DNA from 4 places in the Mesorhizobium sp. LSHC412B00 genome. Region 1 is predicted to be linked to each of the others. Evidence: predicted binding sites of a transcription regulator. Region 1 holds the regulator's gene; each other region holds the start of a gene.
The links. Region 1 encodes PhoB, which activates phosphate uptake and scavenging genes when phosphate is short. Its sites were predicted from a motif close to TGTCATNNANCTGTCAT; they were not measured.
Positions count from the first base shown of each region.

Region 2: a site for PhoB is predicted at 3,722-3,738, ahead of ugpB (sn-glycerol-3-phosphate ABC transporter substrate-binding protein UgpB). Genes of this name have one in related genera too.
Region 3: a site for PhoB is predicted at 3,667-3,683, ahead of X757_RS152750 (alkaline phosphatase). Genes of this name have one in related genera too.
Region 4: a site for PhoB is predicted at 2,289-2,305, ahead of X757_RS146575 (bifunctional 2',3'-cyclic-nucleotide 2'-phosphodiesterase/3'-nucleotidase). Genes of this name have one in related genera too.

Region 1 covers NZ_AYWB01000015.1:54,037-59,882, reverse strand. Annotated here, with positions in the region: gene pstC (phosphate ABC transporter permease subunit PstC) at 1-84, shown strand, start outside; gene pstA (phosphate ABC transporter permease PstA) at 81-1,397, shown strand; gene pstB (phosphate ABC transporter ATP-binding protein PstB) at 1,415-2,239, shown strand; gene phoU (phosphate signaling complex protein PhoU) at 2,281-2,985, shown strand; gene phoB (phosphate regulon transcriptional regulator PhoB) at 3,002-3,691, shown strand; gene X757_RS142125 (ROK family protein) at 3,722-4,957, opposite strand; gene xylF (D-xylose ABC transporter substrate-binding protein) at 5,224-5,846, shown strand, end outside.
Region 2 covers NZ_AYWB01000012.1:60,864-66,709, reverse strand. Annotated here, with positions in the region: gene X757_RS144155 (sn-glycerol-3-phosphate import ATP-binding protein UgpC) at 1-528, opposite strand, end outside; gene ugpE (sn-glycerol-3-phosphate ABC transporter permease UgpE) at 536-1,384, opposite strand; gene ugpA (sn-glycerol-3-phosphate ABC transporter permease UgpA) at 1,394-2,278, opposite strand; gene ugpB (sn-glycerol-3-phosphate ABC transporter substrate-binding protein UgpB) at 2,349-3,659, opposite strand; gene X757_RS1000000168085 (hypothetical protein) at 3,845-3,991, shown strand; gene X757_RS144175 (EAL domain-containing protein) at 4,139-5,846, shown strand, end outside.
Region 3 covers NZ_AYWB01000005.1:188,766-194,611, reverse strand. Annotated here, with positions in the region: gene typA (translational GTPase TypA) at 1-1,497, opposite strand, end outside; gene X757_RS152745 (hypothetical protein) at 1,695-1,973, shown strand; gene X757_RS152750 (alkaline phosphatase) at 2,021-3,595, opposite strand; gene X757_RS152755 (MFS transporter) at 3,856-5,139, opposite strand; gene X757_RS152760 (TetR/AcrR family transcriptional regulator) at 5,213-5,830, shown strand.
Region 4 covers NZ_AYWB01000009.1:192,578-198,423, reverse strand. Annotated here, with positions in the region: gene X757_RS146560 (Lrp/AsnC family transcriptional regulator) at 1-156, shown strand, start outside; gene X757_RS146565 (5-formyltetrahydrofolate cyclo-ligase) at 153-818, opposite strand; gene X757_RS146570 (NAD(P)/FAD-dependent oxidoreductase) at 1,000-2,265, shown strand; gene X757_RS146575 (bifunctional 2',3'-cyclic-nucleotide 2'-phosphodiesterase/3'-nucleotidase) at 2,407-4,386, shown strand; gene X757_RS146580 (cyclopropane-fatty-acyl-phospholipid synthase family protein) at 4,447-5,697, opposite strand.

The sequences.
Region 1 (5,846 bases):
GGCCTGACGCTGTTCGCGCTGACGCTGGTGATGAACATCGTCGCCCTCTACATCGTGCGCAAGTACCGGGAGCAGTACGAATGACCGACATCCCCCTGGACACGATGGCGGGCGCCGTCGCGCGACCGCGCCGCGACATCGGGCTGAAGGCGCGCTATGCCGCCGAACGCCGGTTCCGCATCTATGGCGTGATTGCGATCTCGGTGGGCCTGGCGTTCCTGGCCATCATGCTGATCACCATCGTCTCGAAAGGCTACACCGCCTTCTGGCAGACGACGGTGACGCTGCCGGTCACCTTCGACGAGAAGGTGATCGATCCCTCCGGCAAGCGCGCGACCGACCCTACCGTGCTGATCAAGGCGAACTATCCCAAGCTCGCCGAAAACGCGCTGGTGGCCAAGCTCGGCATCGATCCGGCCAACAAGCCGATGATGCTGAAGCTCAAGGGCTTCCTGTCGGAAGGCGCCCGCGTCCAGCTGCGCGACATCGTCTCCGCCGATCCGTCGGTGATCGGCAGGACGCGTGACGTCGACATCCTGGCTGCCGCGAACCTCGACTCGGCCTTCAAGGGCCAGATCGACCTCGGCGTCGATGAAGCGCGCCGCAAGGTGTCCAACCAGCAGATCGACTGGATGAACAAGCTTAAAGCCGACGGCGTGATGGCCGAGCATTTCAACACCGGCCTGTTCACCTATGGCGCCTCCAGCCGGCCCGAAACGTCGGGCATGGGCGTGGCGATCATCGGCTCGTTCTACATGATGGTGATCGTGCTGTTGCTGGCGCTGCCGATCGGCGTCGCCGCCTCCATCTATCTGGAGGAGTTCGCCAAGAAGAACCGCTTTACGGACCTGATCGAAGTCAACATCAACAATCTCGCGGCGGTGCCGTCGATCGTCTTCGGTCTGCTTGGCCTTGCCGTGTTCATCAACTTCCTCGGCATGCCGCGCTCGGCTTCCTTCGTCGGCGGCCTGGTGCTGACCTTGATGACATTGCCGACCATAATCATCGCCACGCGCGCCGCCCTCGCCGCGGTGCCGCCGTCGATCCGCTCGGCGGCCCTAGGTCTCGGCGCCTCCAAGATGCAGATGGTGTTCCATCACATCCTGCCGCTTGCCGCCCCAGGCATCCTTACCGGCACCATCATCGGCCTGGCGCGTGCGCTCGGCGAGACAGCACCGCTGCTCTTGATCGGCATGGTCGCTTTCGTCGCCGATTATCCGACGACGCCTTTCGATCCGGCGACCGCGCTGCCGGTTCAGATCTATATGTGGGCAAACGAGGCTGAGCGCGCTTTTGTCGAGCGCATGTCCGGCGCCATCATCATCCTGCTCGTCTTCCTCATGGCCATGAACATCACCGCGATCGTGCTCCGGCGCCGCTTCGAGCGGCGCTGGTAGAAAAAAGGCAATTTGGTATGAACATCATGACCGAACAGTCCCTTGAGAATGCAGTGGGCGACAAAATGAACGCCAAGTCGAACGAAGTCATCAAGATGCGCGGCGACAAGGTCGGCGTCTTCTACGGCGAGAAGCAGGCGTTGTTCGACGTCAATCTCGACGTGCGTCAGAACCAGGTGACGGCGCTGATCGGCCCGTCCGGCTGCGGCAAGTCGACCTTCCTGCGCTGCCTCAACCGCATGAACGACACCATCGATTTGGCGCGGGTGACCGGCAAGATCACGCTCGATGAAGACGACATCTACGACAAGAACATCGATGTCGTCGAACTGCGCGCCCGCGTCGGCATGGTGTTCCAGAAACCCAACCCGTTCCCGAAGTCGATCTACGAGAACGTCGCCTACGGCCCGCGCATCCATGGGCTGGCCAAGCGCAAGTCCGACATGGACCAGATCGTCGAGCAGAGCCTGAAGAAGGCGGCGATCTGGAACGAGGTCAAGGACCGCCTGCAGGAGCCCGGCACCGGCCTGTCCGGCGGCCAGCAGCAGCGCCTGTGCATCGCGCGCGCCATCGCCGTGTCGCCGGAGGTGATCCTGATGGACGAGCCCTGCTCGGCGCTCGATCCGATCGCCACCGCCCGTGTCGAGGAGCTGATCGACGAACTGCGCCAGAACTACACGATCGTCATCGTCACCCACTCGATGCAGCAGGCGGCGCGCGTGTCGCAGCGCACGGCGATGTTCCATCTCGGCTATCTCGTCGAGGAGGGCGCCACCGACAAGATGTTCACCAACCCCGACGACAAGCGCACCCAGGACTACATTACCGGCCGCTTCGGCTGAGCCGTCCGGCGGGTGAATTTTCAGGCACGAGGACCAAGATCATGGGTGAACATACCGTCGCCTCCTTCGATGAAGAGCTCGGGCAGATCAGCAAGCTGATCGGCGACATGGGCGATCTGGCAGGCTCGATGGTCAGCGGCTCGACCAGGGCGCTGCTCAATTCGGACAATGCGCTGGCACAGCGTGTCGTTTCCGACGACGCCATCATGGATGCGCGCCAGCGCGAACTGGACGACCGCGCCATCACGCTGATCGCCAAGCGCCAGCCGATGGCCAACGATCTGCGCGCCGTGGTCGGCTCGATCCGCATGGCCGGCGACCTCGAGCGCATCGGCGATCTCGCCAAGAACATCGCCAAACGCGTCGGCACCGTGGGCTTGAGCGTCACGCCGCGCGACCTCTCGCACTCCATCGATGCCATGGCGCAGCTGGTGCTGATCCAGGTGCAAGGCGTCGTCGAGGAATATGCCGCCACCGATGCGGCAGCTCTTGCAAAACTCAGGAATGACGACGAGCGCATCGACGTCAAATACACGTCCGTGTTTCGTGAGCTCTTGACCTACATGATGGAAGACCCTCGCAACATCACCGCCTGCACGCATCTCTTGTTCTGCGCCAAGAATCTTGAGCGCATCGGCGATCATGTCACCAACATCGCCGAAAATGCGTATTATGTGCTGACCGGCCAGCAATTGCCCGCCAATCGTCCGAAGCAGGACGAGACGGCGATGGCCACGCCGGCCTGATGAGGGTGAACTGCCTATGATCGCGCCACGCATCATGGTCGTGGAGGACGAGGAGCCGCTAGGCGTGCTCCTCCGCTACAACCTCGAATCCGAAGGCTATCACGTCGAGGTGGTGACACGCGGCGACGAGGCCGAGATCCGCCTGCAGGAAAACGTGCCCGATCTCCTGGTGCTCGACTGGATGGTGCCCGCTGTTTCCGGCATCGAGCTCTGCCGGCGGCTTAGAGTGCGGCCCGAAACCGAGCGGCTGCCGATCATCATGCTGACCGCGCGCGGTGAGGAAAGCGATCGCGTGCGCGGCCTGTCCACCGGTGCCGACGACTATCTGGTCAAGCCATTCTCGACGCCGGAGTTCATGGCGCGCGTGAAGGCGCTGCTGCGCCGGGCCAAGCCGGAAGTGCTGTCCAGCGTGCTCAAGGTCGGCGACATCGTGCTCGACCGCGAGTCGCACCGTGTCTACCGCAAGAAGAGCGAGATCAGGCTCGGACCGACCGAGTTCCGGCTGCTCGAATTCATGATGCGCCATCCCGGCCGCGTGTTCTCGCGCAGCCAGCTGCTCGACAATGTCTGGGGCGAGACGATCTACATCGACGAGCGAACCGTCGACGTCCATGTCGGGCGCTTACGCAAAGCGGTCAACAACGGCCGCATGCCGGATGTCATCCGTACCATTCGCGGCGCCGGCTACGCGATCAGGGAAGACTAGGATGCTGCGCGTCGCGCCGTTGCCGGCCATTCAGGCGACATGCTTGCCGGATTTGGCCTGAATGCCCGGCGCGAAAATCTCCTGATCGACGAAGCCGAGCGCGCGCATGGCACAGCCTTCGCGGATCAGCGGCAGCTCGTTGGGCTCGGTGTCGAAGGAGATCGATTTCGAGTGCTGGCCGCCGGCGGTCTGGGCGATCGCTTCGCGCAATGCCGGCTCGATCAGGTCGAAGGCGGCGGCGCTGACGCCAACCATGGCGACAGGCGCCGGGTCGATCAGCGCAAACAGGCTGCCGAGGCCGAAGCCGAGCGCCTCACCGGCCTTGCGATAGGCTTCGCGCTCCGGGCCATCGGTTTCGCGGGCGCGCGCGGCGAGTGCGCGCATATCAGCGTCGCCGATATCGACCGGCTCGGCATCTTCGCTCATCATTTTGGCGCTGCGCCAGATGGCGTAGTTTCCGGCATAGGCCTCGACGCAGCCGCGCCGCCCGCAGCGGCAGAGCGCGCCGCCCGGACGGTGGATCATGTGGCCGAACTCGCCGCCCGAGGAATGGGTGCCGGTGAACAGTTCGCCTTTCAGCACCAGCCCCATGCCGATGCCGTGCGACAAGAGGATCGCGATGAAATTGTCGCGGTAGCGCTCGGGCTGGCGCCATTGCAGGGCCACCGCCATCATATTGCAGTCGTTCTCCATGGTGGCAGGAATGCCGAATTCCGCTTCCAACATGTCGGCGAAGGCAATGTCGGTCAGTGGCGTGATTGGCGACCACAGCATGGCCCGCGCCTGCGAATCGGTGATGCCCTGGATGCCCATGGCAATGCGGGCGATGCTCTGGACATCGAGGTCCGGGTCCGCGAGACGCCGCCCGACGATTGCTACGCATTCGCCGATCAGCTCGTCGCGCGGCATGGTCAGCGTGTCGAGCCGGCGCTGTTCTTCCGCGACCACCTGGCCGGCATAGTCGATGACGGTGACGGAGAGGAAGTTCAGCGACAGCACCACGGTCATGACCGCCGCCGCTTCCGGGTTGAGGCCAAGGCCGACCTGCGGCCGGCCGCGTTTCAGCGAGCCGGTCTCGCCAGGCTTGCCTTCAATCAGGATGCCTTCTTGAATTAGATCAGACGAGATTGCCGATATCGTCGAATGGCTGAGGCCGGTGGTCGCCGCAATCTCGGTCCGCGACGGCTGGCCGGCCCGGCGCACGGCCGAAATCACCATCGCACGGTTGCGACGGCGCAGATCGTCGTGGCGGATCCCAACCGACATTTGTTTTCCTCCCGGCCTCCTCGCGCCTCATGATAGTGAAGGCGTTCGACGGCACCAGCCAAATATTGGCAGACGCCGGCAGCCCTGTCATTGTTTATTGCGGAGCTCGAAAAAATTCGGCAACGCTATCAGAATCCATCATAATCGATGTTGACAGTGCCTTATCATTGAACCAGTATTTTTTCGAGGCTCGAAAAAATGGAGCCTCTTTGTGCAGGCCTTCGGGCCGGTTTTGTCGCGCCGTGGGCGGCGCAGGGAGGGTTATAATGAACAGATTTGCAGCCGCCATGCTGGCGGGTGTCGCCATGTCGCTGGCGCTGATGTCGGTCGCGCAGGCGAAGGACAAGGTCATCGGCGTGTCGTGGTCGAACTTCCAGGAAGAGCGCTGGAAGACCGACGAGGCGGCGATGAAAACGGCGATCGAAGCCGCCGGCGACAAGTACATTTCGGCCGACGCGCAGTCCAATCCCGGCAAGCAGCTGACCGACGTCGAAAGCCTGATCTCGCAGGGCGCCAACTCGCTGATCATCCTGGCGCAGGACGCCTCGGCCATCGGCCCGGCGGTGCAGAAGGCGCTGGACGAAGGCATTCCGGTCGTCGGCTATGACCGCCTGATCGAGAACAAGGACGTTTTTTACCTGACCTTCGACAACAAGGAAGTCGGCCGCATGCAGGCCCGCGAAGTGTTCAAGGCGAAGCCCGAAGGCAACTATGTCTTCATAAAGGGCTCTGGCTCGGATCCGAATGCCGATTTCCTGTTCTCGGGCTCGATGGAAGTGCTCAAGGAAGCCATCGACTCGGGCAAGATCAAGAATGTCGGCGAGGCCTATACCGATGGCTGGCTGCCGGCCAACGCCCAGAAGAACATGGAACAGTTCCTGACCGCCAA
Region 2 (5,846 bases), on a different contig from region 1:
TTCAACCCGCATCTGGCCGCGCAGTTTGGCGTCGAGGTTGGAAAGCGGTTCGTCGAACAGGAAGACTTTTGGATTGCGCACGATTGCGCGACCCATGGCCACGCGCTGGCGCTGGCCGCCGGAAAGCTCGCGCGGGCGCCGGTCGAGCAGCGCCGTGAGCTCCAGCACCTTGGCGGTCGAGCGAACCCTGCTGTCGATCTCGTCCTTGGGAGTACCCCGGTTGCGCAACCCGTAGGCCATGTTGTCGTAGACCTTCATATGTGGATAGAGCGCATAGTTCTGGAACACCATGGCGATGTCGCGCTCGGTCGGACCGATCGTGTTGACGATCTTGCCGTCGATGGCGACGGTGCCGGAAGAAATGGTCTCAAGCCCGGCGATCATCCGCAGCAGCGTGGACTTGCCGCAGCCGGACGGCCCAACCAGCACGCAAAGCTCCTTGTCGGGAATGGCGATGGAGACACCCCTCACCGCCTCGACGCCGCTGGGATAGACCTTCTTCACATCCTTCAGATCGACGGTCGCCATCGGCTTCTCACTTTTCGGAATCGACAAGTCCGCGCACGAACCAGCGTTGCATCAGCACCACGATCAGGATCGGCGGCAGTATGGCCAGCATCGCGGTGACCATGACCAGATGCCATTGGGTATCGGCATCGGCGAAGGAAACCATCTTTCTAAGTGCGATGACGATGGTGTTCATGTCGTTGCTGTTGGTGACGAGCAGCGGCCACAGGTACTGCGTCCAGCCATAGATGAAGAGGATGACGAACAGTGCTGCGATGTTGGTGCGCGACAGCGGCAGCAGGATGTCGAAAAAGAAGCGCCATGGTCCGGCGCCGTCGACACGCGCCGCTTCCACCAACTCACCTGGGATGGTCATGAAGAACTGGCGAAACAGAAGCGTGGCGGTGGCCGAGGCGATCAGCGGAATGATCAGGCCGGCATAGGTGTCGATCATGCCGAGATCGACCATCACCTTGTAGGTCGGCAGGATGCGCACCTCGACGGGAAGCATCAGTGTGATGAAGATCAGCCAGAAGAAGACCATCCGAAGCGGAAAACGGAAGAACACGATCGCATAGGCCGAAAGGATCGAGATGAAAATCTTCCCCACCGCGATGCCGAGCGCCATGATCGTGGTGTTGAGCAGCAATCGGCCGACACTGACGCCGCCGATGCGGCCGACACCGCCGAACAGCGCCTCGCTGTAATTGTTCCAGACCTGGTCGCCGGGCAAAAGAGGCAATGGCGGCTTGAGGATGGTCTGCAGCGTCTGCGTGGAGGCAACGAAGGTGTAGTAGATCGGGAAAGCGACGATCAGGATGCCCAGGATGAGCACGGCGTGGGCGATGAGGGCGCGAAGCGGGGACTGACCAATCATCGCTCGCGCTCAACCGTAGTGGACTTTGCGTTCCACATAGCGGAACTGGATGGCCGTGAGTGAGATGACGATGACCATCAGGATGACCGACTGCGCGGCCGAATCGCCGAGGATCAAATTGACGAAACCGTCATTGTAGACCTTGTAGACCAGCGTCTCGGTGGCCTTGCCTGGCCCGCCGCCGGTGACGGCATGAACGATACCGAAAGTGTCGAACAGCGCATAGACAGTGTTGACGACCAGCAGGAAGAAGGTCGTCGGTGCGAGCAGCGGGAAGACGATGGTCCAGAAGCGCTTCGTCTCCCCGGCGCCGTCCATGGCCGCCGCCTCTATCAACGTCTTCGGCACCGCCTGCAGCCCGGCGACGAAGAACAGGAAATTGTAGCTGATCTGCTTCCAGGCAGCCGCAGATACCAGCAGGATCATGGCTTGGCTTCCGTTAAGCAAGGGATCCCAGGCGATGCCGAGACCTCTCAAGGCGTAGGCCAGCGAACCGATCGAGGGGTTGAACAGAAACAGCCACAACATGCCGGCAATCGCCGGCGCCACCGCATACGGCCAGATCAGCAGCGTGCGATAAAGGCCTTTGCCGCGCACCACCTTCTCGGCCATGACGGCAAGCAACAGGGCCACACCCATGGCGACCATCGCGGTCGCCAGAGAGAACACCAGCGTAACTTTGATCGAGTTGAGGTAGGCCGGGTCGGCCAGCACCTTGCGAAAATTGGCGAGCCCGACGAACTTGCTCTTCAGCCCGAACGGGTCTTCCCTAAGCATCGACTGGTAGAGCGCCTGCCCGGTCGGCCAGTAGAAAAAGATCAGCGTAATGGCGAGTTGCGGCGCCACCAGCAGGTAAGGCAGGGTCTTGTTGGGAAAGACGACGCGTGGAGACAGGGTGATTCCCTCGCTATTCAGGAAATCGTCCACGCGGGTCCGCGTGGACGAGGTTCAACTGACAATCGCTTCAGTTTCCGATCGCTTCCTGAATCGCCTTGTTGCCGCGTGCGACCGCGTTGTCGAGCGCCTGCTGCGCAGTCTGCTGGCCGGCCAGCATCTTCTCGAACTCCTCATTCTCGATGTCGCGCACCTGCGGCAGATTGACGAGGCGCACGCCCTTCGAGTTCTCGGTCGGCGCCTTGCCCAGCATCTGCAGGATCGGCGTCTCACGGCCCGGGTTCTTGTCATAGAAGCCGGACTTCTTGGTCGCCTCATAGGCAGCGAGCGTCACCGGCAGATAACCCGACTTCTGATGCAGATACTCCTGCACTTCGGTCTTGGACAGGTAGGAGAAGAACGCCGCGACGCCCTTGTATTCCTCGTCCGATTTGTTGCCGAACACCCACAGGCTGGCGCCGCCCGGCGTGGTGTTCTGGGGCGCGCCCTTGGCGTCACTATCATAGGGAAGCTGGCCGATGCCGTAGTTCATGCCCGACTTGACGATGTCACCGAGACCCCCCGACGATTCGGTGAAGATGCCGCATTCTCCGGCAAGAAAGATCTGCTTGGCTTCGGATGTACGGCCGCCATATTTGAAGGTGCCGTCCTTGGCCAGGTCGGCGAGCGCCTGGAAATGATTGACGAAGATCGGCGCATTGATCTTGAGCTCGACGTCGGTTCCGGCAAGTCCGTTCTGGTTGGTGCCATAGGAAACGTCATTCCAGGCAGCGAAGGCCTCAAGGTGGATCCAGGTCAACCAGGTCGAGGTATAGCCGCAGGAAGCGGCGCCGCTCGCCTTGATCTTCTTGGCGGCTTCCCACACCTCGTTCCAGGTCTTTGGCGGATTGTTCACATCAAGCCCGGCCTTCTGGAAGATATCCTTGTTGTAGTAGAGGATGGGCGACGAGGAATTATAGGGGAAGGACAGCATGGTCCCGTCCGGCTTCGAATAGTAGCCGACGATGCCGGGCAAATACTGGCTCTTGTCGAAGGTCACGCCGGCGCTGGTCAGCACATCGGCCACCGGCTTGATCGCACCTTCGGCGGCCATCATGACACCGGTACCCACGTCGAACACCTGGATGATGTCGGGCGCTTGCCCCGCACGAAAGGCAGCGATGCCGGCATTCAGCGTTTCGGGATAGGTGCCCTTGAAAACAGGGAGAATTTCATAGTCGCTCTGGCTGGCATTGAAATCCTTGGCGATCTTGTCGACCACCTCGGCATTGGCGCCGGTCATTGCATGCCACCAACTGATCTGGGTGGCGGTGAAGGCGGAGGTGGTGGAAAGCAGGGTCAAGGTGGCGGCAACACCGGCCGCAAAGCCGAACAACTTCATGTTTCATCTCCCGTTTGTCATTGGCGAAAGGGGTGCTCCCGCGAACGCAATATGTGTCGCTGATGACAATCGGACAACGGATTTGTTGCTGTTTCGTGAATTTCATACCCGGCTAACTTCGCGCCCCCTCGCCTTGCAACGAGGACAGAGAGAAATGCCAAGCCGGCTCAGCGATAGAATGGGGCATGGTGGGCCTGCAAGGATCGCCGACCGCCCAGCGATGCGTGAAGGGCCCGCGTGACAGCGCCACGCACCTGCACCGTGCGGCCGCCAAACCGGCGCTCGGCCAGATCGAGATCGGCCGAGCGGCATCGCGCCAGGCGCTGCTGTAACCGTGCGTCTGGAATGAGACAGGATCGCCGCAACGTACAACCCGAAAAACCCGCTGTAGTTGTAGTTCGCATAACCGATTCTTCGTCAAGCGTGGCATACTAATCAAGTGGACGGCTTGATTGCTGTGGGAGAGCAGGTGGGGCGAGATGCTGACGGTCTATAATTGTATCGTGCATGAGCACGATCTGAGACTGGTCGCACTGGCAGCGCTCATTTGCGGTATTTCTTCCTTCTCGGCGGTCAACCTGCTTCGCCATGTCGACCGCTCGAGCGAGCGCAACCGCTATACCTGGCTGATGATAGCAGCCACTTCCACCGGCTTCGGTATCTGGGCGACGCATTTCATCGCAATGCTTGCCTTTTCTCCCGGAATCCCCAACGCCTACAATACGGAAATGTCGGCGCTTTCGCTCGCCGGTTCCGTCGCCCTGACCGCTGCGGGCATGTGGATCGCCACTTTGCGCCGGGGCATCGACTACCCTCTGGTCGGCGGCGCGGTCCTCGGCGCTGGTATCGCCGCCATGCACTATATCGGCATGGCCGCCTTCGAGGTCGAAGGGCGCATCGTCTGGAACCCGCTGCTGGTCGGCGTCTCGGTGCTGACAGGCGTCACCCTCGCCGCGCTGGCGCTGCTGGTCGTGTTGCGACGGCCGTCCATGCAGGCCACAATCGCCGCCGCCATCCTGTTGACGCTGGCGATCTGCAGCCTGCACTTCATCGCGATGGGCGCGGTGTCGATCTTCCCGGACTCCTCCATCGAGATATCGCAGTTCACGGTCGAACCGATGTCGCAGGCCTTCGCCGCCGCTGCAGTCAGCATGGCTATCCTGGTGCTTTCAGCCGCAGCATTGTGGATCGACCTTCGCTTCCGGCGTCACAAGCTCGAGGCCGAGCGCATGCACGGCCTCGCCAACGCCGCCGTCGAGGGGCTGATCGTCTGCGACGGCGCCCGCATCGTCAGCGCCAATGACAGCATCGCCGCGCTAACCGGCATTGCGCCGGAAGTGCTGAACGCGATGCTGCTTGGCGACCTCTTCGGCGAACGCACCGCGGCCGGCATGTCCGACTGCAGCGGACAGGCACAGGAAGCCGAACTCAGAGCCCATGACGGCGCCACCATCCCCGTCGAACTTATCGCAAGGAGCATCGACTATTGCGGCAAGCGGCACAGCGTTGTCGCCGTGCGCGACATCCGCGAACGCAGGAAGGCCGAGCAGGAGATCCTGCGCCTCGCCCATTTCGACCCGCTGACCGGGCTCCCCAACCGCCGCAGTTTCTCCGGCCGGCTCGAGGCCGAAATTGCCGCAATGGACCGCGGCGGCAAGGGCGGGCATCTTGCGCTGCTGCTGCTCGACCTCGACCGCTTCAAGGAAGTGAACGACCTGTTCGGGCATGGCGCCGGCGATGCCATGCTGCAGAAGGTGGCGCTATGCGCCTCCGCCGTGCTCCGCCACGGACAGATGCTGGCGCGTCTCGGCGGCGACGAGTTCGCCATCATCGCTCCGAACCTTCCCGATCCGCAGGCGGCCGGCCGCATCGCCGAGGCGGTGCTGGCTGCCATGCGCGAGGAAAACCGGCTGTCGGTCGGTGGCGGCCTGGTATCGGCCAGCATCGGCATTGCACTTTATCCGCTCGACGCCGATGAGCCGACAATCCTGGTCAGCCAAGCCGACACCGCGCTCTATCGCGCCAAGGCCGAGGGCAAAGACACCTACCGTTACTTCGAGGCCTCGATGGGCGCCGAGGCGCGAGACCGGCGCGTGATGGAGCACGAACTGCGCCAGGCCATGGCGCGCGATGAGTTTCGCCTCGTCTACCAGCCACAAAAGGAGATCAGCAGCGGGCGGATGGTTG
Region 3 (5,846 bases), on a different contig from region 1:
GGCATAGGCCACTGCCTCGCCCTGTTCGTTGGAGATCAGCACGCCGTTGGTGCGGCCCGGCAGTTCGCCCTTGTAGGGCTGGTAGGCGTGGAACAGCCGGTTCATCACGGCGGTGCCGCGCGTGTCGGTCAACAGTTCCGACTGGTAGCCGATCAGTCCGCGCGTCGGCGCGTGGAAGACGATGCGCTGACGGTTGCCGCCCGAAGGCCGCAGCTCGACCATCTCGGCCTTGCGCTCCGACATCTTCTGCACGACGATGCCGGCGTGCTCCTCGTCGACGTCGATGACGACTTCCTCGACCGGCTCCAGCAATTCACCGTTCTCGCCCTTCTGCATGACGACGCGCGGACGCGACACGGCGATTTCAAAGCCTTCGCGGCGCATCGTCTCGATCAGCACGGCCAGCTGCAATTCGCCACGGCCGGAAACGAAAAACGAATCCTTGTCAGGCGATTCCTCGATCTTGAGCGCGACATTGCCTTCGGCTTCGCGCAGCAGGCGGTCGCGGATGACGCGGCTGGTCACCTTGTCGCCTTCAGTGCCGGCGAGCGGCGAATCGTTGACCAGGAAAGACATGGTCACGGTCGGCGGATCGATCGGTTGCGCATGCAACGCCTCGGTCACCGCCAGGTCGCAGAACGTGTCGGCGACGGTGCCTTTGGACAGGCCGGCAATGGCGACGATGTCACCCGCCTGCGCCTCTTCGATCGGTTGGCGCTCGAGGCCACGGAACGCGAGGATCTTGGAGATGCGCCCGGTTTCGATCTGCGTGCCGTCATGGTGGAGCACCTTGACCGCCTGGTTGGACTTCAGCGTGCCGCTCTCGATACGGCCGGTAATGATGCGGCCGAGGAAGGGATTGGCCTCCAGGATGGTGCCGATCATGCGGAACGGGCCGGGATGAACGGTCGGCTCCGGCACATGCTTGATGACAAGGTCGAACAGCGGCGCCAGGCCCTGGTCCTTCGGGCCTTCCGGATTTTCCGAGACCCAGCCATCGCGGCCAGAACCGTAGAGGATCGGGAAGTCGAGCTGCTCGTCGGTGGCGTCAAGCGCTGCAAACAGGTCGAACACCTCGTTGACCACCTCGACGTGGCGGGCGTCCGGACGGTCGATCTTGTTGATGACGACGATCGGCTTCAGGCCGACCTTGAGCGCCTTGCCGACGACGAACTTGGTCTGCGGCATCGGGCCTTCGGCCGCGTCGACCAGCACGATCGCCGAATCCACCATCGACAGGATGCGCTCGACCTCACCTCCGAAATCGGCGTGGCCGGGTGTGTCTACGATGTTGATGCGGGTGTCCTTCCAGTCGACCGAGGTCGCCTTGGCCAGGATGGTGATGCCGCGTTCCTTTTCGAGGTCGTTGGAATCCATGGCGCGCTCGGCGACGCGCTGATTGTCGCGGAAGGAACCGGATTGCCGCAGCAATTGGTCGACGAGGGTGGTTTTTCCATGGTCGACGTGCGCGATGATCGCGATATTACGAATTTTCATTTTGTGGTCTCGGGAGCGTTGCAGGCAGCAGGCCAAAAGGCGCCGCCTCTTTCGGTTGCGCGGCTCATACAGGGTTTTTCGCAATTGCGAAAGAGGAGGCGCACCACCAAATACTCATCAAATCTTAAGCATCTCGGTGTGAGATGGTTTTGTTAACCAAGGCGGGAACCTTTCTGGGCCCGGGTAGTTCGAAATTGATGACCGACAAACTCAACCGATTTTGGCCCCTCATCGCTTCGGTCGCATTCGCTGCCGTGCTGGCGGCCAATGCCGCTCAATCGGCCGCCACGGTGAAGGAAGCCAATCCGGCTTCGTCGTCCGACCGGACGGCCGAGCAGATGTTTGCCGACGCCCCTGATGGCGTCGACCCCGTGGTCACCGGCCCGGTCAGCGCCTCTTTCAAGCAGAGGCAGCAGGTTGCAGGCTGCGACAGCGCGGTGTGGCCGAAGATTCCGACGGTTTGCTACCCGGACTGACGGCTGCCCATTCCAGGCATAGCGATCCTTCGCACCGACCCAAAGGCTTACGCCGACCGCACCGGATCGAGCGTCACCTTGTAAAGCTCGATGTCGTCGCGATCCATCAGCCGCACGGTCAGCTGCTCTGTCGCCCCTGAAATGTCCACCAGGCCAAAGAACTGCAGGCCGGCCGAGGGTGGCAGGTTCTGGCCCTGTTCGGTGGTCGGCGCCTTGATGAATTTCAGCTCCGGGCCGAAGGTCATGTCGAAATCATTGGGACCGAAGGTACCGGCGTGGATCGGGCCCGAGACGAATTCCCAGAAAGGATTGAAATCCTGGAACCGCGCCTTGTCGGGGTTGTAATAGTGCGCCGCCGTGTAGTGGACATCGGCGGTCAACCAGACCGTGTTGGTGATGCCGGCAGTCTTGATGTAGCGCAACAGGTCGGCGATCTCGAGCTCGCGGCCTTTGGGCAGGCCATTGTCGCCATTGCTGATGGCTTCCGCGCCGACCTTCTTGGCGCCGTCGTCCCAGACGACGAGGCCGAGCGGCATGTCGGCGGCAATGATCTTCCAGGTCGCCCTGGAATTCGTCAGCTCGCGCTTCAGCCATTTCGTCTGCTGTTCGCCCAGCATGCGTGACTGCGGCGTCATGTCCTCCTGCATGTCGGGGCCGTTCGGGCCGCGATAGGAGCGCATGTCGAGGAAGAACACGTCGAGCAGCGGCCCATGCGCGATCTTGCGGTAGACGCGGCCGGGCTCGGACGGCTCGTAGCGGATCGTCGTCATCTCATGGAAGGCGCGCGCCGCACGCGCCGCGAGCACATGGATGGATTTTTCGGTGTAGCGGCTGTCGGCGCCGAGATTCTTCGAATCCGACCAGTTGTTCAGCACCTCGTGATCGTCCCACTGGTAGAAGGTCGGGCAGATGGCGCTCAAGGCCAGAACGTTTTTGTCCATCATGTTGTATTTCCACTGGTCGCGGTACTCATCCAGCGTCTCGGCCACCTTGCGCTTGCCGTCGATCAGGACGACGTTTTTCCACTTGCCGCCGCCAGGCAGGTCTACCTCGTCCTTCATGGCGCCATCGGCATAGATGGTGTCGCCGGAATGCAGGAAGAAATCCGGCGTGTGCCTGGCGATGGTGGCGTAGGTTTTCATGCCGGTCTCATCGATTCCCCAGCCCTGGCCGGCCGTGTCGCCCGACCAGGCGAATTTTATGTCGCGCTTCGAGGCGGGTGCTGTGCGGAAACGGCCGACGATCGGTTCGGAAACGGCGTTGATATCCGACAGGTCGGCGGCAGTCATCCGGTAGAAGATATCCTGGTCGGAGGCGAGGTCGGTAAGCAGGCGCTTGACCGTGAAGTCGCTGGCCGGCGAGGTATCGAGCGGCGCCAGCCGCGTCGCATTGGCGAAGTTTTCCGTCGACGACACTTCGAACATGACGCGCGAAGGCCGGTCGGTGCGCGTCCACACCATGCCGCTCGAGGCATCGACATCGCCGGACTGGACGCCATGGGTGAAGGCCGGGCGCTGGCTGGCGCGCGAATAATAGGGCAAAGCGAGCCCCGATGCGCCGAGCAGACCGGCGGCGCTGGCAGAGGTGACGAAAGCGCGGCGGGTCAACGAGATCTTGTTCATGGCTGTCTCCTGATGGCTTCGAACGGTGCCAGCAAGCTCCAGCTTCAATGTTTCAGCCACATCTCGGGAAGATGAAACTTTGATAACAATCGACAGGTGATCTCCGCCCTTGAGGGGGGAGATGTCGCCGAAGGCGACAGAAGGGGGTCGCCTCGCTTGGAGCGCCGACCTCTGCGCAAGAGGCTGAGTCCGGTCGCACGGACCCCCTCTGGCCGCTTCGCGGCCATCTCCCCCCTCAGGCGGGAGATTAGTACCGCGCCTTACGCCGCTTGCGGCTCCGGATCGAAAGCCGGCCTGCTCGTATTGATCAGCAGCGACAGACACGCAGCCACGATCGCCGTCATGCCGGCGATCAGGAAAGCCAGTTCGTAATTGCCCTGCAGTTCGCGCATGGTGCCGCCGAAGCCGGCGGCGGTGGCGGCGCCGACTTGGTGGCCGGCTACGATCCAGCCGAACACGATCGGGCCGCTGCGGTCACCGAAGGCCTCGTTGGCGAGCCTGAGCGTCGGCGGCACGGTGGCGATCCAGTCGAGACCGTAGAGCACGGCGAAGATGATCAGGCTGGTCGCCGAGAAGCCGGAATAGGGCAGATAGATCAGCGCCAGACCGCGAATGCCGTAGTAGACGCCGAGCAGCTTGCGCGGGTCGAAACGGTCGGTGAGCCAGCCCGAGAGCGTCGTCCCGATCAGGTCGAAAATGCCCATAAGCGACAGCAGGCCCGCGGCCTGTACCTCGGGGATGCCCATGTCGCCGCAGAAGGAGATCAGATGCGTGCCGACCAGCCCGTTGGTGGTGAAGCCGCAGATGAAGAAGGTGGCGAACAGATACCAGAAGACGCGGGTGCCGGCGGCGCGGCGCAGCGTGTTGAGCGTATGCGCCAGGAAATTGCCTTGCGATGCCGGCGATACCGGCGGCACGTCATCGGCCCCGGCGCCATAGCGCACCATGCCGATCGAAGCGGGACGCTCCGGAACCAACAGCCAGACCAGCGGCAGAAGACAGGCGGTGGCGATCGAGACGGCGGTAGCGACGGGCTGCCAGCCGCCCGACTGGGCGAGCGATGCCAGCAGCGGCAGGAACACCAACAGGCCGGTGGCGCTGGAGGCAGACATCAGCCCCATCACCAAGCCGCGATTGGTCTTGAACCAGCGGTTGACGATGGTGGCGCCGAGCACGGTGGCGACCGCGCCGGAGCCGATGCCGGAAAACACGCCCCAGGTGAGGAACAGGTGCCAGGGCTCGGTCATCAGTAGGCTGAGCGCGGTCGAGCCCGACATGATCACAAGCGAGGCAAGCAGCGTGCGGCGCAAGCCGATACGCTCCATCAATGCGGCGGCAAACGGCCCGGTCAGGCCGTAAAGGAAGATGCCGATCGCAGCGGCAATCGAAACCGTATCGCGCCCCCAGCCGAAGCTTTTATCCAACGGCAGCATCATCACCGAGGGTGCGGAACGAAGCCCGGCCGCGATCAATAGGCAAAGGAAGATGACGCCAACCACGACGAAAGCGTAGCGCTGGCCAAAGGGACGGGATTGAGCTATCATGTTACTGACCGGTACGTTGCAGGGTGAGGACATGTATACGTACCGATCGGTAACACGTCAATCGAGTCATACCATGCCAACGGACAAAAATATTGAACTGACCATCAAGGACGGTCATGCAGCCGCACCGCCCAAGGCTGCCAAGAAAATCCTCGACGTGGCCTACGACCTGTTCTACCGCCGCGGCATCCGGGCGATCGGCGTCGACGAGATCGTCAAGCGCGCCGGCGTCACCAAGCCCAGCCTCTACCGCAGCTTTCCCTCCAAGGACGAGCTCGCCGCTTCCTATCTCAGGCAATATGACCGTGAGTATTGGGAGCGTTTCGACGAAGCCGTGGCTGCCCATCCCGGCGACCCACGGGCACAGCTCAGGGCTTTCCTGACTCGCGTCGGCAAGCGCACGCAAAGGCCGGACTATCGCGGCTGCGGCATGACCAACGCGGCGGTGGAATATCCCGAACATGGCCATCCGGCGCGCGTCGTCAGCGAGGCCAACAAGCAGGAGTTGCGCCACCGCCTGCGCGCGATGGCCGCAGCGATGGGCGCTAAAGACCCTGACACGCTCGGCGACGGCCTGCTGCTGTTGATCGAAGGCGCCTATATCAGTGGCCAGCTCTTCGGCCTCGGAGGCCCGGCGGCAGCGGTCGCCCACAACGCCGACCTGCTGATCGAGGCGAGCTTGAAGAAATAACATTTCGAACGTTGGC
Region 4 (5,846 bases), on a different contig from region 1:
ATCCTGCGCATCGCCGCCAAGGATCTGGTCGACTATGAGCGCATCCACAAGGAGTGGCTATCGGCGATGCCGCATGTGACCAAGATCAACTCGTCGTTTGCCTTGCGCGAGATCGTCGACCGGACCGCCATGGGCATGAAGCCGGAACTGGCTTAGCCCTGAGCAGCCTCGGTCACCAGCCTATCCATTGGGATGTCGTGCGGCTGCGGGTAGATGGTGGCTATACGCTGCAGTTCGTAGCCGACGCCGATGACCAATGGCTTGAACGGCATGGCAGCCAGCGTGCGGTCGAAGAAGCCGCCGCCATAGCCCAGGCGGTAGTTTCGCGGGTCGATGCCGACGACCGGCGAGATGACGATGTCGGGCAGCACCGGGTCGCCTTCGGCGGGGATAGGGATGTTCCAGACGCCTTTTTCCAGCCGGTCGCCAGGCACATAAGCGCGGAAGATCAGCGGCTGGCCCTTCTCGATCACGATGGGCAGCGCCGTGCGGCCGCCGCGTTCGTTGATCGACGCCATCCACGGCCGCAGGTCCGGCTCGCCGCGAAACGGCCAATAGAGGCTGACCATGCGGCCGGCAATGTCGCCGATGGCCGCGTCGAGCCCTTCGGCGATAGCCCGCGACATCGCCACCCGCGCATCGGCGGAAACCGCCAACCGTGCCGCGATCAGACGCTCGCGCTCGGCCTTGCGCCAACGGCGCACATCGGTCCAGTCGGTCAATGGCGCGCGAAATTCCGGATCGAGTTCGTGCAAGAAGTAAGGCGGCGAAGAATATTGCGCCCGCCCTTTGCGATCTTTGTCATCGTCGTTGGCCATGCTTCACTCCCGTGGTTCCAGCCCCTGCAAGGCTATACCCGTCCAGGCTTGCCGACATAGGCATTCGCGACATCCGGCGACGAGTCCTGGGCAGCCTTACGCGCGGCAGTCTAGCGCGCCGCGACATTGTTGCGGTGCACAAAAATCACTAGATAAAGAGAGACAAACAGGGGTGAATGCGATGAGTGAAACCAGCCATCATGTCGTTGTCGTCGGCGCAGGGTTCGGCGGTCTCGAACTCACGCGGGCGCTGGCCGGCGCACCCGTGCGCATCACCATGATCGACAAGCGCAACCATCACCTTTTCCAGCCGCTGCTCTACCAGGTGGCGACCACCTCGCTGGCGACCTCGGAAGTTGCCTGGCCGATCCGTCATCTGCTGCGCAAGCGCGAGGACGTGACGACCCTGCTCGGCAACGTCACCGGCGTCGACCGTCCAGGCAAACGCGTGGTGCTTGAGGACGGCAGTTCTGTTCCCTACGACACGCTGGTGCTCGCCACCGGCGCGCGTCATGCTTATTTCGGCCACGACGAATGGGAGCCTTTCGCGCCCGGGCTGAAGACGCTTGAAGACGCAACCACCATTCGGCGGCGCATCCTGCTCGCCTTCGAGCAGGCCGAGCGCGAGACCGATCCGGCCAAGCGCCAGGCACTGCTGACACTGGTCATCGTCGGCGGCGGCCCGACCGGCGTGGAGCTTGCCGGCACCATTGTCGAACTCGCGCATGAAACGCTGCGCGGCGAATTCCGCAACATCGACACGCGTGAGGCGCGTGTGGTGCTGGTCGAGGCCGGAGACAGGATCCTAGCCAATTTCGCGCCAAAGCTGTCCGACTATGCGCGCAAGGCGCTGGAGCGGCGGGGCGTCACGGTCGAGCTTGGCCGCGCCGTCACGCGCCTCGATGCCGAAGGCGTCGTCTTTGGCGATACGCATCTGCCGGCGCGAACCATCCTGTGGGCCGCCGGCGTGGCGGCTTCACCCGCGGGAGAGTGGCTGGGCGCGCCGGTGGACCGGGCGGGCAGGGTAATGGTCGAGCCCGATCTGACCGTGCCGAACAGTCCTGAAATCTTCGTCATCGGCGACACCGCGCATGTCTTGCGGCCGGACGGCAAACCGGTGCCCGGCGTGGCGCCCTCGGCCAAGCAGGAGGGCAAGCATGTCGCCGCGACGATCAGGGCGCGGCTGGCCGGCGATGGCGCGCCGCGGCCTTTCCGCTACAAACATGCCGGCGACCTGGCGACGATCGGCAAGTGGGCAGCCGCGATCGATTTCGGCTCGATCAAGCTCACGGGATGGCTTGCCTGGTGGCTGTGGGGCGTGGCGCATATCTACTTCCTGATCGGTTTCCGCAACCGGCTCTCGGTGTCGCTTAGCTGGCTATGGATCTATTTCACCGGCCAGCGCAGCGCGCGGCTGATCACCCAGGGCGACGATGACAAGGGCTGAGGTTCTCAACCGCGGCCAAGGATATTCATCCAGCCGTCACCTTTTGCTGATCGACTGACTTCCCGATGGACATGGCCGGTTTTCGGCGCGAAGCTTCCGCCCGGGGCTGGGATCTTGTCACGTCGCTGGGAAGGAAAACCAATGCCGCATCTCAATTACCCCGTCTCCCGCCGTAGTTTTCTTGCCGGTACGGCCGCCAGCGGGGCGCTGATCATGCTCCATCCGTTTTCCGCCCGCGCGCAGGCCAATCAGGCGCATCTGAGGATCATGGAGACCACCGACATCCATGTGAATGTGCTGCCTTACGACTACTACGCCGACAAAGCCAACGACACGATGGGCCTGTCACGGACGGCCTCACTGATCGCGGCGGTGCGCAAGGAAGCCACCAATGCGATGCTGATCGACAATGGCGATCTTTTGCAGGGCAATCCGATGGGCGATTACATCGCCTATGAGAAGGGCCTCAAGGAAGGCGATCTGCATCCGATCATGAAGGGCATGAACCTGCTGGGCTATGAATGCTCGACGCTCGGCAATCACGAGTTCAATTACGGCCTGTCGTTCCTCGACAAGGTGCTGGCCGGAGCCAATTTCCCCTTCGTCTGCGCCAATCTGATCCGCGGCACCGAGCTTGCCGCCAAACCGCGCGACGACAAGCTCTACCTCAAGCCCTATGTCATCCTCGACAAGAAGATCAAGGACGGGTCGGGCGCCGAGCAGCCGATCAAGATCGGCATCATCGGCTTTGTGCCGCCGCAGATCATGGTCTGGGACCTGAAGAACCTGGAAGGCAATGTCAGGACGCGCGACATCGTCGAGGCGGCCAGGGCATGGGTGCCGCAGATCAAGGAGGAGGGCGCCGACATCGTCATCGCGCTCTCGCATTCCGGCATCGATATCAAGCAGGGCGACGGCATGGAGAACGCCTCCTTCTTCGTCGCCGGCGTCGAAGGCATCGATGCGGTGTTCACCGGCCATCAGCATCTCGTCTTCCCCGGCAAGAAGGATTTTCAGGCGCTCGAAGGCGTCGACACCGAGAAAGGCACGCTGCAGGGCAAGCCCGCCGTGATGGGCGGTTTCTGGGGCTCGCATATGGGACTGATCGATCTGCTTCTGGAACGGGACGGATCGAAATGGCGCGTAGCCTCGGCCACATCTGAGGCAAGGCCGATCTACGAGCGCGTCGACAAGGCAAACAAGCCGACGGTGGCGGACGACCAGCGCGTCGTCGATGCGCTGAAGGCGGACCATGAGGCGACACTTGCCTATGTCCGCCGACCGGTCGGCAAGACCTCGGCGCCGCTCTATTCCTATTTCGCGCTGGTCGCCGACGATCCGTCGGTGCAGATCGTCAACCAGGCGCAGAGCTGGTACCTCAAGGACATATTAAAAAGCACGCAGTGGAAGGACGTGCCGCTGCTGTCGGCGGCGGCGCCCTTCAAGGCCGGCGGGCGCAACGGCGCCGACTACTATACCGACGTGCCGGTGGGCGACATCGCCATCAAGAACGTCGCCGACCTCTATCTCTATCCGAACACGGTTCGTGCCGTCGAAATCACCGGCGCGCAAGTGAAGGAATGGCTGGAAATGTCGGCCGGCATTTTCAGGAAGATCGAGCCGGGCAAAGCCGACCAGGCGCTCATCGACACCGAATTCCCGTCCTACAATTTCGATGTGATCGATGGCGTCAGCTACGGAATAGACCTGTCGCAGCTGCCGAAATACGATGCCAAGGGTGGCGTCGCCAATGCCGGCTCGAACCGCATCGTCGGCCTCAGCTTCGACGGCAAGCCGATTGATCCGGCAGCGAAATTCGTCGTCGCCACCAACAATTACCGCGCCGGCGGTGGCGGCAATTTCCCCGACATCAATGCCTCGAAGATCATCTACGAGGCGCCGGACACCAACCGCGACGTGATCGTGCGCTACGTCGTCAGCGAAGGCACGATCAACCCCTCGGCCGACGACAATTGGTCGTTCACGCCGCTGCCCGGCACCAGCGTCGTGTTCGAGACCGGCCCCAAAGCGAAGGATTTCATATCTGGGGTGAAATCGCTCAAGATCGAGCCGGCCGGCGAGGGCGAATCCGGGTTTGCGAAGTATCGCATCCTGCTTTGAGGCAACGTGCAGCTAACAGGGAAAACGAGCGGGCATACGCCCGCTCAATCACGCTTCGGATCAGGCTTTGTAGACCACTTGGCGCACGTCGATGTAGCTGGCTCTAAAGCCGGCTTCGCAATAGTGGAGATAAAATTCCCAAAGCTTCTTGAAGCGGTCGTCGAAGCCGAGCGGGACGATCTTTTCCCACGACGCCCAGAAGCGGTTGCGCCATTCGGCAAGCGTGCGGGCATAGTCGTCCGGAAAGACGCGCTCGCGCAGATGGGAAAGGCCATGGTCGCTGCCCAGCGTCTTCAGGATCGACGGCGTCGGCAGCATGCCGCCCGGGAAGACATAGCGCTGGATGAAATCCGGCCGCGCCCGATAGGTGTCGTAAGCGGCCTCGTTGATGGTGATGATCTGCAGGCCGGCGGTGCCGCCGGGCCTCAGGCACGCCTTCATCTTGCCGAAAAAAACCGGCCAATATTTTTCGCCGACCGCCTCGAACATCTCGATCGAGGCGATGCGGTCGTAAGTGCCCGTTTCATCTCGGTAATCCTGCAGCTTGATGTCGACCTTGTCGGCAAGCCCGGCCTTCTGGATGCGCGCCTTGGCAAAATCGTGCTGTTCGCGGCTGATGGTCAGGCCGGTGACGCGGCAGCCGATCTCGCGCGCGGCAAATTCGGCAAAACCGCCCCAGCCGCAGCCGATCTCGAGCACATGGTCCTTCTTGCCGATGCCGGTATCCTTGGCCAGCGCGCGGTATTTGGCGGCCTGAGCGCTTTCCAGGTCGTTGGCGCCGGTCGCATAGAGCGCCGACGAATAGGTCATGCTGGGATCGAGCCATTGCTTGTAGAAGGCGTTGCCGAGATCGTAATGCGCCGAGATGTTGCGCTTCGAGCCGGTGCGGGTGTTTTCGTTGAACCAGTGGCGGATGCGCTGGACCGTGTTGATGAGCCAGCTGGCGCCGCCGGCAATGCGCTCGCCAACAGCCGAGTTGACGACGAACAGTTCGAGGAAGCTGGTTACATCAGGGCTTTCCCAGTCGCCGTCCATGTAGGATTCGGCAACGCCGATGGTGCCACCGGAAAAGGCACGGCCGGGCAGGCGCCAGTTCTTCAACACCAGTTCGGCATCCGGGCCGGGTCCGTTGCCGCCGACAAGAACCGCCCGGCCATCCGGCATCCTCACCTTCAGCGAACCGCGCGGCAATTTCATCGCCGCCGACAGCACCATGCGCGCCTTGGCCGGCAGGCCCTTGACCATCTCGGCGAAATTGAGTTCGTCCAGCCTGATGGCGTCGCCGATGCCTTTGTATTCCCTGACAGCCATCTCACACCCCCCTGGACTTCCGCGGGGGCGGCGCAAGATCTGCCGGCCTCCACATCCTCCACTTTCATTCGCCAGGCGCGAACGCCGTAGCCTGCTTAAAATTTTCGCCACAATCTTCCACCGCATCGACCGGAACTTCAAGAGGCAAG